DNA from 2 places in the Halobacillus rhizosphaerae genome. Region 2 is predicted to be linked to the other one. Evidence: predicted binding sites of a transcription regulator. Region 2 holds the regulator's gene; the other holds the start of a gene.
What was found. Region 2 encodes Rex, which represses fermentation and respiration genes when NADH is low (regulators of the CRP and FNR family bind a similar motif). Its sites were predicted from a motif close to TTGTGAAATATTTCACAA; they were not measured.
Positions count from the first base shown of each region.

Region 1: the regulator Rex is predicted to act here: its motif matches at 2,104-2,121, upstream of Q7A53_RS17705 (cytochrome ubiquinol oxidase subunit I).

Region 1 covers NZ_JAUTWQ010000020.1:82,792-87,850, forward strand. The annotation lists gene Q7A53_RS17700 (cytochrome d ubiquinol oxidase subunit II) at 1-645, opposite strand, end outside; gene Q7A53_RS17705 (cytochrome ubiquinol oxidase subunit I) at 648-2,003, opposite strand; gene Q7A53_RS17710 (ABC transporter ATP-binding protein) at 2,259-4,091, opposite strand; gene Q7A53_RS17715 (ABC transporter ATP-binding protein) at 4,108-5,059, opposite strand, start outside.
Region 2 covers NZ_JAUTWQ010000015.1:4,698-9,756, reverse strand. The annotation lists gene Q7A53_RS15660 (MDR family MFS transporter) at 167-1,567, opposite strand; gene Q7A53_RS15655 (hypothetical protein) at 1,610-1,840, opposite strand; gene Q7A53_RS15650 (redox-sensing transcriptional repressor Rex) at 2,079-2,732, opposite strand; gene moaC (cyclic pyranopterin monophosphate synthase MoaC) at 2,747-3,235, opposite strand; gene Q7A53_RS15640 (ABC-F family ATP-binding cassette domain-containing protein) at 3,403-5,059, shown strand, end outside.

The DNA of each region.
Region 1 (5,059 bases), on a different contig from region 2:
AGTTAAACTGGCAATAATGGTAGGAGAACTCCAAAACAAGGCATATTTCCTCACTAATGCCAGGGCAGGTTGATCATTTGCTCGATGCGCATAATAAGTTAAGAACATGGAGCTAATATACAGCACAGATACTATAGCTAAGAACACTACGCTCCAGGAATAGGGACTAGAGAGCAGTTCACTATAGACTAAATGAACACCGTTCGCGGTCTCCTCTATAAAGCCACCTTCGGAAATAGTAAGCGCAGTAGATAAGGCAGCAGGTATCAACAATCCCGTAGCCCCATATAAAAACATGTAAAATCGGTTTTCCTTCGATCCATAGTTTTCGAAGGCGTAAAAGGAACCGCGGATGGCTATAAGCACAATCGCGATGCTTCCAGGAATCAACAGGGACTGACCGAAGTAATAAGCCATGTCCGGAAAAAATCCCACTAAACCTACAAAAAAGAAAACAAAGAAGACATTAGTCACTTCCCAAACAGGAGATAAATATCTCGATATTAATTGATTAATAATATGATGATTGTTGGTAATTCGCGCATAGAAGGCAAAGAAACCTGCCCCGAAGTCAATTGAGGCAACGATCAAATACCCATAGAGAAAGATCCACAACACGGTGATTCCTATGTGTTCATATCCCATTGTTATTCATCCTCCTTCGTTGCAGCAACTTGAGGATAGCGGTGTTCCAATTCTAGCTCGGCCGGATTATTTTTAAACATTTTCCTTAAAACAGAAATACATCCGCCGGCGAGAACGGCATATACAGCTATGAATAGAAGGAACATTAAGTCTACATGAGATGAAGTGGTTGCTCCCTCCGCTACTTTCATATATCCTCTCAATATCCATGGCTGCCTTCCTACCTCGGCAAATATCCAGCCAAATTCAATAGCTAGCATGGACAAGGGACCTGTTAAAACAATGCCCCATAATAACCATTTATTATGTTCATTAAACTTTTTAATTTTTAACATGAGAAAGTACAAGAATGAGATTCCGAGTACATAAAACCCTATGGAAACCATTAAGTCAAACATGTAATGGATCCAAAGCGGCGGCTGTTCATCTTTAGGAGTTTCGTCCAGTCCTGTAACTTCCGCATTGAAGTCTTCATGAGCAAGAAAACTTAACGCTTTCGGTATCCTGATCGCATGTTCCACTTCTTTATTTTCATTTAACGTGCCAAAGACAATCAAGTCCGCTCCTTTTTCACTTTCAAAGTGCCATTCCCCTGCTGCAAGTTTCTCTGGCTGATGGTCGGCTAAGAACTTCGCCGATAAGTCCCCAGCAAAAGCAGTCAGTAAAGCAAAAAAGAGGGATGCGATAACCGTTAATTTGAGCGCTTTCTTGTGGTAAAGTGATCCTTTTCTAAATAAGATAATCACAGCTGTAATTCCCGCTAAGACTGCCGCAGAGGTCATATATGATGATGTAATCACATGAAACACTTTAGTGGGTGTAGCTGGATTAAACATTGCCTCTAAGGGCTTGATCGCAGTGATGGTTCGCCCTTCTAACTCGAATCCTTGAGGTGTGTTCATAAAAGCATTCACAGTCGTAATGAAAAAGGCAGACATCGTCGATCCAATAATAACAGGGATGGATAGTAACCAGTGGTATATAGGGTTTTTAAATCGGTCCCATGTATATAAATAGGCACCAAGGAAAATCGCTTCAAAGAAAAAAGCGAAAGTCTCCATAAACAATGGAAGACTAATAACATTTCCAGCAATTTGCATAAAACTCGGCCATAATAAAGAAAGCTGTAATCCTATTGCCGTCCCTGTCACGACACCGACCGCGACGGTAATAGTAAAGCCTCTCGTCCACCTGCGAGCAAGTAATGTATAGTGTGGATCCTTTTTCTTAATTCCAATAAATTCGGCGATTGATACCATGACCGGTACTCCTACGCCTATTGTGGCAAATATGATATGGAATGCCAGAGTTAACGACGTAAGCATCCGGCTGAGAACTACGCTATCCAATCCAAACATATGATTTCCCCCTAATTAACCTAAAGAATTTCAGGCAAGAATACTGTAATTACAGTATAAATCATGGAACCGCTTCATACATATCTCAGGAATGACGATTTTGTGACATACTTCACAATGTCCTTTTTCATCTATTGTTATCAGTTCATTCAAGCCTCTTTTCCCGTACCCCAATTCTATTTAATATTCCTTACCCGTTCGTCTCCCCACTCACACAAAAACCCCCTGCAGAAGTATCTGCAGGGGGTTGCGAAATTACATGGCATCCAGCATTTGGAACTGAGCTTTTACTAAATCGAAATACTCTCCTTTTTGATCCATCAACTCATCATGAGAGCCTTGTTCAAGAATTTCACCTTGTTGAAGGACGATAATGTTATCCGCTTCTCGAATTGTAGATAAACGGTGAGCAATAATGATAGCGGTTCTGCCTTTAAGCAGCTTCCCTAGGGCTTTCTGGATTCTAACTTCGGTTTCGGTGTCTATACTTGCGGTTGCTTCATCCAGGATTAATATTTTTGGATTAGCAAGCAGTGCCCGGGCAAACGACAACAACTGCCTTTCGCCGGCAGACAGAATATTCCCTCGTTCTTCTACTTCTGTCTCATAACTATCTTTTAACCGATGAATAAAATCATCAGCACCAACGACTTTAGCAGCCTCCTTCACTTCTTCATCAGATGCATCCGGCCGTCCAAAGCGAATATTCTCAAGAATCGTCCCCGAGAAAATGAAGGTATCTTGTAAAACAACGCTGATTTGCTGTCTGACACTGTCAATGGCAGCATCTCGCAAATCAATCCCATCGATCTTCACCGCACCTTTCGTTGGATCATAAAAGCGGCTGATTAAGTTTGCAACCGTAGATTTTCCTGAACCCGTGTGCCCCACTAGAGCTACAGTCTGTCCCTGCTTCATTTCCAAAGATATGTCATGCAGAGCCACACGCTTATCGTCGTAGGCAAACTGGACATGATCGAACTCGATATGACCATTCATGTCCACGATTTCACGTGCGTCTTTCTTTTCTTCTACATTAGGGCGTTCATCCAGAAACTCAAAAATACGTTCTGACGAAGCCATCGCCATGAGCAGTTGATTGTACATCTGTCCTAACCGGGATATTGGCTCCCAGAACATCCCCAGAAAGAAAGCAAAGGATACAAATGTGCCTACTTCGATATCTCCTTGAAGAATAAGGTAAGCCCCATAAGCAATCAAAATGACTGTTCCTATCGCATTGCACATTTCTACAAATGGCCGGAATAAGGCGCTCTTCTTAGTAGCATTTCTCCAGGATTGAAAGTTATCTGTATTTACCCCATCAAAATACTCCGTGTTTTCACGCTCTTGAGAGAATGATTGAGTAATGCGGATCCCTTGTATACTTTCATTTAAATGGGAATTAATTCTAGATTGCTGAATACGAACTTGCTGCCAGGATCTGCGAATGTTTCTGCGCAGTTTAGTCGAAATGTAAAACATAAGAGGCATAATGATTAAGATCGCCAGGGCAAGCTTAGGACTTAACGCGAGCAGGATAACGATGATTCCTGTAAGCATCACAACGTCCATAAGAAGATTAATAATCCCATTCGTAAATAACTCCTGCAGGGAATTGATATCATTCATGATTCTTACTAGAATCGATCCTGCTGAACGAGAGTCAAAGAATTTGTGAGAAAGGCGCTGTACATGTGAAAATAAGTGCTTTCTTAAATCATAGATTACATTCTGACCTAAAATATTTACATATTTAATTCTCAGTACATTGCCGATATAACTTAGCAAATATAGAACTGAAATTCCGATAACAAGCTTTATAAGCAAACTAGTATCTTGATGAGCAATTGCTCCATCAATTGCAACTTTACCAATTAGAATTGGGACCACTAATCGGACTATAGTTGAGACCAGCATGGCAATAATGGCAATTGGCATAAGCTTCTTTGTATAGGGCTTGAGATACGTAAACAGTCTTAACATCTGCGACCAGTTAAACGGCTTTTCAACAGCTTGATCCTGGGTATATTTAAACCTGTTTAAATGTTTATTCGTTTCTGGCTTGTGCTTTGGTTTTCGAGCCATTCCTTATCCCTCCTTCTTAGGAAATATGTGAGGTATTCATAATTTTCTCTTTATCCTGATATTGAATATCGTAAATACGCTGATAAGGTCCTCCGTTAACAAGGAGCTCATCATGGACACCGCGTTCCTTCACAAGACCATCTTCAAGCACAAGAATCTCATCCGCATGCTTAAGAGAAGAAATACGGTGAGCAATAATAAAAGTAGTTCGACCCTTCATGACTTCTTGAAGGGCTTTTTGAATACTAAATTCTGTTTCCATGTCCACAGCAGAGGTCGCATCATCAAGCACAAGAATCGCTGGATCAATGAGAATGGCTCTAGCAATCGCAATTCTTTGTTTCTGCCCGCCTGATAGTCCCATTCCTCTTTCACCAAGCAGCGTGTCATATCCTTCAGGCATATCCAAAATAAACTCATGGGCCTGAGCACGCTTGGCAGCCGCTATTACATCCTCCAATGTCGCATCAGGATTACCATACGAAATATTTTCCTTAATGGACGTGGAAAACAAGAAAGATTCCTGTAGCACGAAACCTATATTCTTTCTTAAAGTTTTTAAGCCATAATCCTGAACAGGTTTTCCATCAATCCGTACATTTCCCTGTTCCGGCTCATAGAAGCGCGTAATTAATTGAGTTATACTCGTTTTACCTGATCCGGTAGCTCCGATTAAGCCAATCGTTTTACCCGGAGGCGCATCAAAGCTGATCTGTTTCAAAGCGGAATCGTCATCCTCCGTATAAGTTAATGTGACATCCTCAAAGGTGACGTGACCATTCAGCCGATCCTTCACGATCGCTCCCTCTTTTTCCTGAACATCTTCTTTAGCTTCCAATATCTCTAACAATCGCTCGCCAGAAGCTTTTGATTGAGAAAATAGATTAACAACAAAGCCAAGGTTCATCAATGGTCCGAGAATGTACCATACGAGACTAAAGAATGCGACAAGCTCACCTAATGTAAGA
Region 2 (5,059 bases):
CTCTGCTTTTTTACGTATCACAACACAGGAAAGTTTCATTCCTCTACATTAACAATACCATAAAATGGCAGATATCGATCTGGAAGCGATTAAATTCCCAGATAAAAAAGCAGTTCACCCCAGCGTACAATGCTGTACACGAGTTGAACTGCTTGAGCACGTCTACCTATTCTTTCTCACTTTCCACTCCCTTTAAAATAAAGGAAAACGGCAAGGCAATAATCAGCACTGCTGCCGATACTAAGAACGCTTCATTCAGCGTTTGCAGCGCAGCCGCCGTTTTGTCCATATCTGTGACAGACATAATCTGCGCGCGTCTTACTTCATAATAAATCGAGAAGAACACGATCCCAAGCGATGAGGAGATTTGCCGGATAATATTGTTCATCGCTGACCCTTGAGCGACGAGCGACTCAGGAATCGCGTTCATTCCTGAAGTTGTGGCTGGCATATTTCCCATACCCATTCCAAGTCCGCGGACCGTGTTCAGAGCAAGGATCAGCCAGTAAGGCGTCGACAGCTTTAACATACCTAACCCTATCGTCGCCGCAGCCATAATTGCCAAACCGGGCGGCACGACGTATTTTGGTCCTTTTTTATCAAGAATTCTCCCGCCTATGGACATAAATATTCCGCTTGCCGCTGCAGCAGGCAGAAAGAGTACCCCTGTCATGACTTCATTTAATCCATACACATTTTGAATTAATAATGGCAGCAGGAAAATCCCTGAAAACAGGCCGATCGAGGCCGATGAAGTGACGAGAATTGAAACGGTATAGGTCGGCACTTTGAAGACAGATAAGTTGAGCAGCGGATCGCTTTGCCGGTTTTCATAGAAAACGAAAGCAATAACCGCTGCGATTCCTGCAATAATTAAAGTCAAATTCAGTGGATCTACAAGATTTTCAAGCGTCTTTCCCCGGCCTAACGCATAGAGAACACTTCCAATGCCGAGGGTAATGATAAGAAACCCAACTAAATCAAACTTCTTCTCTGGATCTGTTTCTGTCCGCTCCAGAAATTTAAAGGATAAAATAAGTCCCGTTAAACCAAATGGAATGTTGAAAGCAAACAACCACGGCCAGTCCAAATACTGAATTAAAAACCCGCCGACAGTTGGCCCAACAGCCGGGGCTACCATCGCTGCGACACCGTAGACTCCTACGGCCAGCCCTCTTTCATGACGGGGGAATGAGTTGAAAATCAAAGCCATCGCAATCGGCATCATCAAGCCGCCGGCCATGCCTTGAATGGCTCTTGAGATAATAACCATAGGCAGTGTACTGGAGAAAAAACCAGACAACGAACCGAGAATAAAGATGGAAAGTCCGGTCAAATACACCTTTTTCTTCCCAAACCGATCTCCAAAGTAACCAGTTAAAGGCATCGTCATTCCCATGGAAACCATAAAAATGGTAAGAATCCAGCCTACTGCGACCGCATTAGAATGAAAGATCTCAATAAACCTGGGGAGGATCGGATTTAACATACTATTGTTTAATATCACCGTAAACGTTCCAAACAAAACGGATACAACCACGAGCCATTTATTCTGTACCTTACTCATCATAGACCCTCCAATCTTTCGCCTTACGAAGTTCCCCTTAACCTAAACACTTACAAATATATAGAGCTGAAACAGCTGAATGATCAGAATAAGTCCTAGACAGATCACATTTGATTTAACATTCTTTTTCAAGAAGATCAAGTTCAAAGCGGTAAGAAACCCAATGATTCCTATAATGATAGCTAGGTAAATGGTTAAGCCTGCAACTGTAAAAGTAAACGTAAACAAAGGAAACAAAAACATTAAAGAGATGTGATCCTTTTTTCTGTCCATAATACCCTCCTTTAACGTAGAGCCAGCATATGCGATTGAACTTGCTCCCTCACTTATCGTCTCTCCCACACTTTTATGTGAAACGGTACCGTCCGTTATAGAAGAGACCAATCAAATACTCCCCGTGCACCCACTCAACCTTTTCTTGTTATTCTACGAACCCTTATCATCTTCCCTTTTACCCTCTATTAGAATTCCAGACAAAAAAAGGACAACCAGAACGGTTCCCCTTTTTTCTTCATTCATCCTCCTGCATTTCTGAGAGCGGATAATGCTTCAAGAAATAAACAAGCGCTTGTAATTCAATAGACAAATCAATATGGTGCACCCTGACATTGGCAGGAACGCTGATCCGCGCCGGTGTGAAATTCAGGATACCAGATACCCCGGCTTCAACCAGTCGGTCGGCAATCCCTTGTGCTGCGGATGCCGGTACCGTTAAAATAGCTACGGACAGATCTCCCATTTTCTTTTCCAAATTATCAATATGTTCAACAGGTACTCCGCCAACTTCCTGCCCGACCCGGTCGTAATTCGCATCAAATGCCACTTCGATCTTCGTATTATTATTTTTCGTAAAGTTATAGTTTAGAAAAGCGGTGCCCAAATTCCCAACACCAATCAATGCTACCTTTGTGGTTTCATCCTGATCCAGAGTTTTTCTGAAAAAAGAGAGTAAGTATTCAACATTATAGCCGTAGCCTTTCTTGCCAAGTGCCCCGAAGTAAGAAAAGTCTCTGCGTATCGTTGCGGAATCGACCTTCACCGCTTCACTAAGCTCTTTGGAAGAGACTCGCATTTTTCCCTGGCTGTGCAGATTATTTAAGAAACGGTAATAAAGCGGAAGCCGCTTTGCCGTCGCCTGGGGTATTTTGGTTTGTTCAAGATCCATTTGACTTCCTCCTTCTACCGGTCTTTCCTCTGGTAATCTCCGTTCTTCCCGCCTGTCTTCTCTTCCAGGTAAGTCGGTCCGATTACCATCCCTTTATCTAACGCCTTGCACATATCGTAAACCGTCAACGCCGCTGCGGATGCGGCCGTTAGCGCTTCCATTTCCACACCGGTACTTCCCTTTGTTTTCACTGAAACATGGATGTGCAATTCCGGTTGTTTACCTTCCACGTCCCAATCGAAGGTTACATCTACGCCTGAAAGAGACAGCGGATGACACATGGGAATCCAGTCGGACGTTTTCTTCGCTGCCATAATGCCTGCTACCTGTGCGACGGCGAGCACGTCCCCTTTTTTTATCGAGTTATTCGCTATATGATTATAAATCTCTGCATTGACCTGCACACTCGTACGTGCGGCAGCCGTGCGGACGGATTCTTCTTTGTCAGAAATATCGACCATTCGTGCTCGGCCCTGAGTATTAAAATGGGTAAACTCAGCCATTTGAATGCCCCTTTAACTATTAAATTTCACAATCTCAACACTGAAAGACTACTCTTATTCTACCAAAAAATCAACCTTAAGTCGTTAAAGATTTCACAAACTGCGAACTAGAACCTTGCTACTCTCTTCCTATATAAGATACACTTATTTCATTGAGGTGAAACGACATGATTCTCATGCAGCTGAATCAATTAACGAAGCGCTTTGGCGCGGAATTAATTTTATCGAATATTAAATTGGAAGTACAAATGAATGATCGAATCGCGATTGTCGGACGGAATGGAGCCGGAAAATCGACGCTGTTGAAAATGATGGCGGGCGAAATGAGCCATGATTCCGGTGATATTTTTAAACCGAAAGAAACGACCGTCGGTTATTTAGCGCAGAACACAGGTCTGCAGTCAGATCAAACGATTTATAAGGAAATGGAAATGGTCTTTACCCATTTAAAGCAGCTGGAAGCAGAGCTGCGAACGATGGAAGCGCAAATGGCCGATCCTGATTTATTAGATAACCCGCAGCAGTACGAACAGCTGCTGGCTGAATATGACCGCAAGCAGGATTACTTTAAGACCGCTGGCGGCTATCAGTATGAAGCGGAGATTAAATCCGTGCTGAACGGGCTGAATTTCACTAAGAAGGACTGGGACACGGCGATTACGTCGTTAAGCGGAGGCCAGAAAACACGGCTCGCTCTCGGCAAACTGCTGCTGACCAGTCCGGATGTCTTAATTCTGGACGAACCGACCAACCACTTAGACATTGACACACTCGCCTGGCTCGAGGGCTATCTGCAGTCTTATCAGGGAGCTGTAGTGATCGTTTCCCACGACCGCTACTTCCTCGATAAGATCGTCAATACCGTTTACGAGATTGCTTACCAGGCTTCTAAGAAATATCCAGGCAATTACAGTGATTATTTAAAGAAGAAAGAAGCAGACTTTGAGCTTGAAATGAAACGATTTGAAAAGCAGCAGTCGGAAGTAAAGCGGATGGAAGATTTTATTCAAAAGAATATCGTCCGGGCCACCACCAGTAAACGAGCGCAAAGCCGCCGAAAGCAGCTTGAGAAAATGGATAAACTGGAAAAGCCGAAAGAAGACGGCCAATCAGCCAAGTTCAGCTTTCAAATTAACCGCAAAAGCGGCAATGATGTGTTAAAGCTCCGAGATCTTTCGTTCAGGTATCAGGCAGATAAGCCGCTGCTGTTTCAAGATTTGAACGTGGATTTAAATAGAGGGGATTCGGTCGCCTTAGTGGGGCCGAATGGTGTTGGAAAAACTACGCTGCTTAAAACGATCCTGGGAACTCTCACTCAAGCGAACGGAGACGTGAAGCTTGGCACCAATGTGCAAATTGGCTATTACGATCAGGAGCAGACGAACCTGAACCCGAAGAAAACTGTACTGCAGGAGTTATGGGATGACTATCCGCTTACGAATGAGAAAGATATTCGCACCGTGCTTGGAAACTTTCTCTTTTCCGGAGAAGATGTGCTAAAGCCCGTATCAGCGTTAAGCGGCGGAGAAAAAGCCCGCCTCTCCCTTGCCAAGCTGATGATGCAGAAGGCGAACTTTCTAGTGCTCGATGAGCCGACCAACCACCTGGACCTCGATAGCAAAGAGGTCCTAGAAGCAGCACTTGTCGATTATCCCGGGACCCTTCTGTTTGTCTCTCACGACCGCTATTTCATTAACAAAATAGCGACCCAGGTCGTGGAAATGCAGCCGGATGCAACGCGCATGTTCCTCGGAGATTACGATTACTATGTTGAGAAAAAGCGAGAGGAATATGAGCTGGAGCAGTTAGAAGAGCAAGAACGCC